Regions from separate parts of the Clostridium moutaii genome, predicted to be linked through region 2. Evidence: riboswitches for the same ligand, from Rfam matches in the RefSeq annotation. Region 2 holds a riboswitch; each other region holds the start of a gene.
What was found. Region 2 has a riboswitch for glycine ahead of gcvT (glycine cleavage system aminomethyltransferase GcvT). Riboswitches for the same ligand answer to the same signal wherever they lie in the genome.
Positions count from the first base shown of each region.

Region 1: it holds a riboswitch for glycine, as region 2 does, so the genes downstream of both, AB8U03_RS12655 (ACT domain-containing protein) here and gcvT (glycine cleavage system aminomethyltransferase GcvT) in region 2, are expected to answer to the same signal.
Region 3: it holds a riboswitch for glycine, as region 2 does, so the genes downstream of both, AB8U03_RS10745 (GrdX family protein) here and gcvT (glycine cleavage system aminomethyltransferase GcvT) in region 2, are expected to answer to the same signal.

Region 1 covers NZ_JBGEWD010000012.1:66,970-70,255, reverse strand. Annotated here, with positions in the region: gene AB8U03_RS12660 (PFL family protein) at 1-1,308, opposite strand, end outside; gene AB8U03_RS12655 (ACT domain-containing protein) at 1,326-1,595, opposite strand; glycine riboswitch at 1,743-1,832, opposite strand; gene tpx (thiol peroxidase) at 2,008-2,502, opposite strand; gene ymfI (elongation factor P 5-aminopentanone reductase) at 2,677-3,286, shown strand, end outside.
Region 2 covers NZ_JBGEWD010000006.1:155,236-158,521, forward strand. Annotated here, with positions in the region: gene gcvPA (aminomethyl-transferring glycine dehydrogenase subunit GcvPA) at 1-290, opposite strand, end outside; gene gcvH (glycine cleavage system protein GcvH) at 295-675, opposite strand; gene gcvT (glycine cleavage system aminomethyltransferase GcvT) at 700-1,806, opposite strand; glycine riboswitch at 1,866-1,958, opposite strand; gene AB8U03_RS08255 (L-2-amino-thiazoline-4-carboxylic acid hydrolase) at 2,146-2,601, opposite strand; gene proC (pyrroline-5-carboxylate reductase) at 2,626-3,286, opposite strand, start outside.
Region 3 covers NZ_JBGEWD010000009.1:103,506-106,791, reverse strand. Annotated here, with positions in the region: gene AB8U03_RS10755 (Crp/Fnr family transcriptional regulator) at 1-230, opposite strand, end outside; gene AB8U03_RS10750 (ATP-binding protein) at 344-1,090, shown strand; glycine riboswitch at 1,367-1,467, shown strand; gene AB8U03_RS10745 (GrdX family protein) at 1,599-1,973, shown strand; gene trxB (thioredoxin-disulfide reductase) at 2,079-3,005, shown strand; gene trxA (thioredoxin TrxA) at 3,023-3,286, shown strand, end outside.

The DNA of each region.
Region 1 (3,286 bases), on a different contig from region 2:
GAAAATTTCACTGGAGAATTTACTTACAGGCATTATGGGGGCTCTGCCAAGAAGACCTCCGAAATTGGCCTCTTCCCCTACAGATTTATTGTAAACGGGAATTAATCTTACAGCAGTTGTTTTACTGTTTATCATTCCAATGGCGGCTTCATCTGCAATTATGGCAGATATGGTGGATTCAGGTGTGTCACCTGGTATTCCTATCATGTCAAGTCCTACAGAACATACACAGGTCATAGCTTCTAATTTTTCTAAATTAAGGGAACCTGCATTTACTGCGCTTATCATCCCTTCATCTTCACTTACAGGTATAAAGGCACCACTAAGCCCTCCAACTTGGGAGGCAGCCATTATACCACCTTTTTTAACGGCATCGTTTAAAAGGGCGAGAGCTGCTGTTGTACCTGGACATCCACAGCTCTCCAGTCCCATTTCTTCAAGAATTCTTGCAACACTATCTCCTACAGCAGGTGTTGGGGCCAGAGATAGATCAACTATACCAAAGGGGACATTTAATCTTCTAGAGGCTTCACCGGCCACCAATTGACCCATTCTAGTTATCTTAAAGGCAGTCTTTTTTATAGTTTCAGCTACTGCATTAAAACTTCCACTCTTTACCTCTTCCAATGCGGATTTTACAACACCGGGACCGCTAACACCTACATTTATTATTGCATCGGCCTCTCCAATGCCGTGAAATGCTCCTGCCATAAAGGGATTATCCTCAACAGCATTTGAAAATATTACAAGTTTGGCACATCCTATGCTGTCATCTTTTCTAGTGAGATAAGCAGTTCTTTTTACTATCTTTCCCATATCCTTTACTGCATTCATGTTTATTCCTGCTTTTGTAGTTGCCACATTTACTGAAGAGCATACTTTTTTGGTGGATGCCAGTGCTTCCGGTATAGATTCTATAAGTATTTTATCACCTTTGGAATAACCTTTATGTACAAGTGCTGAAAAACCTCCAATGAAATCTATACCGAGAGTTTCGGTGGTTTTATCCAAGATTTTTGCAAATCCTACATAGTCTGTATCTGAAGTTGCTTGAGCTACAAGGGAAATAGGGGATACGGATACTCTTTTGTGTATTATCGGTATACCATATTCTGTTTCAATTTGTTCTGCAGTTTTAACTAAATTTTCAGCATACCTGGTTATTTTATCATAGATTTTTATCCGTGCTTTATCTCCGTCACTATCAATACAGTCCATAAGGGATATACCCATGGTAATAGTCCTTATATCCAGGTTTTCTTTGTCTATCATATTTATTGTTTCCATTATATTTTTAGTATTTATCATTTCATTCACACCCCAGTCTAAATTTCTTGCATAGAAGTAAATATGTCTTCCCTTTGAATTTTAACTACAACACCTATTTCTTTAGCTTTGTTTTCAAGAGCATTTTTTATACTTGTAAAATCTGTTTTCATTTTACTTAAGTCTACAAGCATTATCATGGTAAAATAATTTTCTATTAGAGTTTGGTTAATATCCAAAATATTTATATTATTTTTAAATAATACGGAAGTTATTTTGTAAATAATACCTACCTTATCTTTTCCAAGTACTGTTATAAATGCGTTCATTGTTCTATCCATCTCCTTAATATTTAGTTGAAAGCTTTCACTGGAAGATAACCATTTATGGGAGAAAATAAAAAGAGATTAAAATAAAATTAATCTCTGGTAAACAAGACTTTAAAATAGTAAATACTAAGCTCTACTATATTAAACATAAAGTCCCCTGTCCCTTTTACCTGAGAGTTTCGCTATAATTAGCTTTCCCCTTCGGCGCTCCTTAAGAGTCTCTCCAGAGGCTTGTCCGACAACGGTTTATAAACTATAAAATAAACATATTCCGTTAACTTCATCCAGCCTATTAAATTGTTAAGGTGATTATAACATGTTTTATGGATTAATTCAAATACAGTTTTGCAGCAAAAAATAAAAAAGTTACTCAGCTTATTTAAGGGCTCAGCAACCTTTCTGTTTTATTATGTTATTTTGCCTTTTTAGCAGCAGCTAGTATGGCATCAAAATTCGGTTGATTTGTAACTTCGGGAACGTATTCTACATAAATAATTTTATTTGTGCTGTCCGCTACAAAAGCAGCTCTAGCTAAAAGACCCAAATCATCCATATATGTGCCAAAGTTTTTACCAAATAATCTGTCCTTAAAGTCTGATGCTGTAATTACATTTTTTATTCCGTTAGCAGCACACCATCGGTTTTGAGCAAAAGGCAAATCCATGGATATTGTATATACAGTCACACCGGGAATTTCCGATGTTTTCTCATTGAAAGTTCTGGTTTCTAAATCACAAACAGGTGTATCTATAGAAGGTACTGTTAAAAATATTCTAACTCCCTTTGTATCTTTTAAAGAAATGGTATCCATTGCGTTATTTATAACAGCAAAGTCAGGTACTGTATCACCTATTTTAAGAGTATTGCCAGAAACCTTTACAGGTTTTCCTTGAAATTTTAATTTCATATATATCCCTCCAAACAAAAAATACTAATTAATAATTATTATCTATTATAATAGCACAAATGTACAAAATATGCAAATTAATTATAATTTAAATTTAATATGTAAATTTAATGTATAATATTAATTGAAACAACAGTTAAAATCAAATTTTCTTTAGAAGGTAGGAGTTTTAAGATGGAAGATTTAGGAGGAAAGGTAGCTGTAATCACTGGAGCATCAAGGGGAATAGGGAGGAGTACTGCTGTAAATATGGCAAAGTGCGGCGCCTGTGTAGTAATAAATTTTAAGCAAGATGAAAAGGGAGCATATAAGACTCTGGAGATGGTTAAGCAAGCAGGATCTTTGGGAGTGGTTTTACAGGGAGATGTGAGTTTATACAGTGATGCTGAAAGGATAATAAAAAATACTATAGATAAGATGGGTAAAATAGATGTACTGGTAAATAATGCGGGAGTTTGTCATATAGGACTTTTTGTAGATATGCAGCAGGATGAATGGAATTCTATAATAGATGTTAATTTGAAGGGAATGCTCAACTGTACCCATTGTGCATTAAAATACATGATTCCAAGGAAAAGTGGTTCTATAATAAATATTTCATCTATGTGGGGAAATGTGGGTGCTTCTTGTGAAACAATTTATTCTGCCACTAAAGGAGCAATAAATCTTTTTACTAAATCTCTTGGAAAAGAAATGGCACCATCTAATATTAGAGTAAATGCAGTTGCGCCAGGGGTAATAGATACCCAAATGAATTCTTGTTTAAAAATTGAAGATAAAGAAA
Region 2 (3,286 bases):
GTGTAAAATTCCGATCTTGATATTATATGTCCTATTACAGATGGTATATAGTGATCATAGGAACCTGCACCTAAAAAGCAGGTTAAATCATCACAATTTTTATTTAGGGATGCAATGCTTTTCATATATGAACTCACCTCAAGTTCAGACATTCCATCATTTATATCCAATTTTCTATTTAATCGTATATTCTCTGGTATATCAGAAAACAGATCATCTATACCATTTAGTCCTATTTTATTTAACATAATCTGTTTATCTTCATCTGTCAACGGTAAATATGGATACATATTATCACTTCCCTCCGCATAATTTTTCATAGTCCTCTGGGGTTAGAAGCTCTTTAACTTGCGAATCATCCGACATTTTAATGAAAATCATCCAATTTTTATAAGGATCTTCATTGATATATTCCGGATTATCCACAAGTTCCTCATTTATCCCTAATATTTTACCTGATACAGGTATATATAGATCTGAAGCTGCTTTTACAGATTCCACTGCTCCAAACACCTCCCCCTTTTCAAATTCAAAATCCACTTCAGGTAAATCCACAAATACAATATCTCCTAAAGAATCCTGGGCGAAATCAGTAATTCCCACATAAGCCTTATCTCCATCCACTTTTATCCACTCATGATCTTTGGTATACAGTACACTTTCTAAAACTTTCATTTTCCAAACCCCCCGTATAATTAATTATTTTTTATAATTTTTTTTATAAAATTTCTTGTCTACCACTTCCGCTTTTAAAAGTTTACCTCTCACTTTTACAAAGATCTCAGTTCCAAGTCCAGAATATTTAAAATCCACAAGGGCAAGTCCTATATTCTTTTTAAGTGATGGGGAACGATACCCTGTAGTCACTTCACCTATTTTTTTATCTTCTGCAAAAACTTCATATCCATGCCTTGGAATGCCTCTTTCCTTCATTTTAAGTCCAATTATTTTTCTCTTAAGCCCTTCCTTTTTCTGTTTTAAAAGAGCATCCTTGCCTATAAAACTTTTTTTATCAAGTTTCACAAAAAATCCAATTCCAGCTTCAAGAGGGGTGATGGATTCTGAAAGTTCATTTCCATAAAGGAGTAGATTTACTTCAAACCTCAAAGTATCCCTTGCACCAAGCCCTACTGGTTTTATACCCTCTTCCCTTCCGGTTTCAAGTATTTTATCCCACAAATACTCTGCATTTTCAGTGCCAGTGTAAATTTCAAATCCATCTTCCCCTGTATATCCAGTTCTTGATACCATGCATTCTTTCTCTGAAACAAGTACATTTCTTTTACAAAAGAAAAATTTGATTTCCCTTAAATCTGTATTTGTAAGCTTTTGAAGTATTTTTTGAGCTTTTGGACCCTGAATGGCAAGCTGTATAATAGAAGAAGATATATTTTTGATATCAACATCAAAACTCCCCTTGTTACTCAACATCCAGTCAATATCTTTCTCAATATTTGCGGCATTTATCACCAGGAAAAAATGTTCACTATTGAATCTGTAAACTATAATGTCATCCACAATGCCTCCATTTGGATAACACATAGGAGTGTACAGTATTTGATTTTCTTCAAGCACAGATACATCATTTGTAATTAAATTCTGGACAAATTGCAGTGCATCTTTTCCCATTATGTCCACTTCACCCATATGTGAAACGTCAAATAATCCGGCCTTTTCTCGGACTGCTTCATGCTCAGGTATTATACCTTCAAATTGTACCGGCATAGACCATCCTGCAAAGTTTATCATTTTTGCTCCATATTTTTCATAGGAATCAAACAGTGCAGTTCTTTTTAATTTTTCCATGACAAAACCTCCTATTATATTTTTATATAACACAAAAAAGGACATGAAGACTAATTAGTCCACATATCCCTGTTTATTTACCTGAGAGTTTCGATATCAAATACCTTTCACCTTCGGTACTGTTAAAAAACAGATTTTCCAGAGTTCTGTCCTACAGCGCTATTTTTACCTGAAAGTTTTTGAGTGTACACTGTGACTGTACATCATTGCTCCTTCGGTTAACAAATATTATCTCACGCTGTGTTCATCCAATTTTTAACTTTTATTACATTAATAATACACCTTGCTCCATATAATTTCAATAAAAACAATACATATTATTTATTGATTTTTATAAAATTATCTCTTATCTTTAACCACAAATCTACAGCATTTATCACCTGCTGTCTTACAGAGTGGTCTTTCAAATTCTATATTGAATTTGTCATATAATATCTTATCTATCTCACAATATAATGCTCCAATATCTTCTCCATTTAGCTGTTTCCACATATCATGCATAGGACAGTAAGTTATATCGCCCGGATTGTGAGGATCACTTTCCCAGGAAATACTAGGCATATCTTTTACCTTGGCATAAGTTTCTGCATTTATCTTAAGTCCTCTCTCCACAGCTTCTTCTTTCATATTTTCCGCTCTCAATTCTCCAAACTTAGTTACAGCTTCTCTTATTGCCTCTTTTCCTTTATCCTCACCTAGTTTATCAATCATCTCTTTGGCCATAAAATAAAATATTCCAGCCATAAGTTTAGCCATTCTTCCCACAGGCTCATCTTTGCTTCTTATATTAATCATATTATTTTCACCTCTTAAAAATATTTATTTGGATTTCTCTGCAACTTCTTCCATTTTTGTCTTTCCAGCTTCCACGGCATTCATAACAGTTCCTCTAAATTTGCCCTGTTCCAGAGTTCTGACTCCAGCAATAGTGGAGCCACCTGGAGAACATACATTGTCTTTAAGTCTCCCAGGATGCTCTCCAGTTTCCAAAACCATTTTAGCTGAACCCATAACTGTCTGGGCTGCTAAAGTTTGTGCTATATTTCTAGGTATGCCCAATTCCACACCGCCATCTGCCATAGCTTCAATAAGCATATATATGTACGCAGGTCCACATCCACTTATAGCCATTACGGAATCAATTAAATTTTCAGGTACATGAAAAGTCAATCCAAGGGCTCCAAAAATTTTAAGAGTCAATTCTGTATGTTCTTCAGATGCAGTTTTTCCCCCTGCAACTCCAGATGCCCCAGCATTAACAAGCATAGGAGTATTTGGTATAACTCTAACCACTGGAACCTTATCCATTAAATACTTCTCAATAAACGAAGTATTTATACCCCCGACAATGGAGATTACAAACTGTTTCTCTCTATCCCAATCCAAATCCTTTAAACTCCCTAAAACTTCTTTTAACACCTGAGGTTTTATACTAAAAACCACAATATCACAGTTATCAACAAGGTACTTATATCCTTTT
Region 3 (3,286 bases), on a different contig from region 2:
AAACTACTTATAGTAATAGCTTTACCAGAGGAAAATATTTTTTGTACCTCCACAGTTCCGCTTATGACTATTCCTATTTTTGAACAATCTGATTCCTCGATAGCTATAACTTCTCCCTTTAAATAGCGCATTGAGGTATAATTTATTTCTTTGAGAAAATTTTTGATATTATCTTTTGAAAAATGTTTCATTAATATGCAATTACTCAATATATCAGTAATATTTTCCATGTTCTTCTCCAATCTATTTAATATTAAATTATAATTATAATGGTAACATAAGATACGGATTATATAATTTTATTTTATTATAATAGAGACATGAAAACAAGGGAGGAATTTAAATGAAAAGAAAGATTGTTAATATAGATAAGAAAAAATGTAATGGATGTGGTTTGTGTGTAAATGCCTGCCACGAGAATGCCATAGAATTGGTAAATGGAAAAGCTCAGCTTATAAGTGATGAATACTGTGATGGACTTGGAGATTGCCTTCCTGAGTGTCCTACAGGTGCAATAAATATAATTGAAAGGGAAAGCAAAGATTATGATGAGAAATTAGTTATGGAAAGAAAAAGAGAAAAAGACAAACATAATTTTAAAATTTCTATGCCCTGCGGGTGCCCTGGAACAACAGCTAGAAGTATAGATAGGACATCAAGGCCAAAAGTAAAGGTAAATAGGAAGGTTAATGCTAATGCTGAAGAAAATGTCGGTGTTATATCAGAACTTAGGCAGTGGCCAGTTCAATTGAAGCTTATAAATCCTAAGGCAACTTATTTAAAAAATGCAAATCTTCTGGTAGCAGCTGATTGTACGGCTTATGCCTATGCAAATTTCCATGAAGATTTTATTAAAGATCATATTGTGGTAATAGGTTGTCCAAAGCTGGATGATGTAAGCTACTATGAAGAAAAACTTATAGAGATTATAAAAAATAACAATTTGAAAAGTTTAACTGTAGTGAGAATGGAAGTGCCATGCTGTGGTGGAATTGTAAATGCAGTGAAAAATTCTATGCTGAAATCTCAAACTATAGTTCCTTATAGGGAAGTTATAATATCCACTGAAGGAGAGATTATAAGTGAGTAGTTATGTTAAGATACATTATGAGTATATCGTTAATATTATAGATGATATAAAAAAATGGAATATGTAATCTTATTGAAATATATAGAAAAGTATTCAGATGTAATATATAATTAAAATAAATAGGAAATAAATTTTAATTATAAGCTGGATGAATTTTTCGGGAGATTAAGTAGAAATTTAAACAATTAGTTAAATTAAATTTTGTATATTGTTTGCTTTTCTTATTATAAAGAAAAGTTTCATAGAAAAATTTCTTTGAAGAACTACTTAACTATAGAATATCATTCTATAGTATCCTTAAATGGATAGCCGAAGGAGTAAGTATTATTTCTCTTAAATAATATGAATCTCTCAGGTCAAAGGACCGAAAAAGGACAAAACTCTGGAAAGCTTTTAGCACCGACGGAGTAAATCTCTCAGGTAAAAGGGACAGGGTAAAAGAGAATTCTTTTACCCTGTCCTTAATTTTATGTGGATTTAACTGAAAATTTTGAAAAGGAGAAAGAATATGATAGAACCGATAATAGTGGTTACTAATAATCCCATGTGTAAAGAAGAGTTGACAGATAAATATAAAATAGACTTTATAGAGGGTACTGTTATGGATGTATTGGAAAGAGTTAGGAATTATATACATGGCAATCATATATTATTAACCCATCCACTTATGAGCAGCATAAAACCTAATGAAACTCCATATAGAACTATCATAATAACTGAAAAAACTGAAGATGCTATAGATATTAATTCTTTGAATTATATAGAAAGGGGGATTCATACTACTGAAAAATTTTTTCGAGATTATGGTATTCCACACTGGAGTCAAAAAATATTAGATGATTTTTCTTTAATAGATTATGATCTTGTAAAATATAAACTTTAGCAGATGTATAATATAGATAAGAAGAATCTTATTGTTATAAAAGTAAAGAGCATACACTTGAATAGAAAAAATTGTTTGTATTTTAACAATACGAGGAGGTATAAAATGGAGCATATATATGATTGCATAATAATTGGTGGAGGCCCAGCAGGGTTATCTTCAGGTCTTTATGCAGCAAGATCTAAAATGGACACTTTGTTGATAGAAAGGACAAAATATGGGGGACAGATAACTACAACAGATGAACTTGAGAATTACCCAGGTTCCATTGAAAATTGTACAGGAACAAATTTAAGTGAGAGAATGAAAAATCAGGCAGCAGACTTTGGTGTAAAATTTGCTAAAGATGAGATAGTAGATGTAGATATGGATGGGGTAATTAAGGTTTTAAAGAGCAAAAAAGATATTTATAGGGCTAGAACAATAATAATTGCCACAGGTGCAAATCCAAGGCTTTCAGGTTTTAAAAATGAAAGAGAATTGAGAGGCAGGGGAATTTCATATTGTGCAACTTGTGATGCGGATTTTTTTACAGACTTAGATGTAGCAGTAATAGGTGGGGGAGATTCAGCTATTACAGAGGCTATCTATCTTACAAAATTTGCGGAGAGTGTTACGGTTATACACAGAAGGGATGCATTAAGAGCAACAAAATCCTTGCAGGATAAGGCTTTCCATAATTCTAAAATAAAATTCATATGGAATTCTACTGTGGAAGAAGCTGTAGGAAAAGAGATATTGGAACAATTGGTTATAAAAAATAAAATTACAGGTGAAATTCGTAAATTAAAAGTAGATGGATGCTTTGTATTTGTAGGATATGATCCCATATCACAATTATTTAAGGGAAAAGTAACTATGGATGAAAAAGGTTATATTTTGACAGATGAGGATATGAGAACTGATATTTCAGGTGTATTTGCAGCAGGAGATATAAGAAAAAAATCTTTAAGACAGGTTATAACTGCAGCAGCAGACGGTGCCATTGCAGCAACTACTGCAGAAGGTTATATAGAAAAAAATAAAATTTGAAATAGGAGGAAATTACAATGATTGAATTAACAAAACAAAATTTTAATGAAGAGGTGTTAGATTATACTGATAAACCAGTATTTGTAGATTACTGGGGGGATAAATGTGAAATATGCAAACAGCTTATGCCTGAAGTGCACAAATTAGAAGATAAATATGGAGACAAAGTTAAGTTTTCAAGCCTCAATATAAGTAAAGCTAGGAGGCTGGCAATAGGTCAAAAGGTCTTGGGGTTACCTACTATGGTACTTTATAATAAGGGAGAAAGGATCAATGCTATT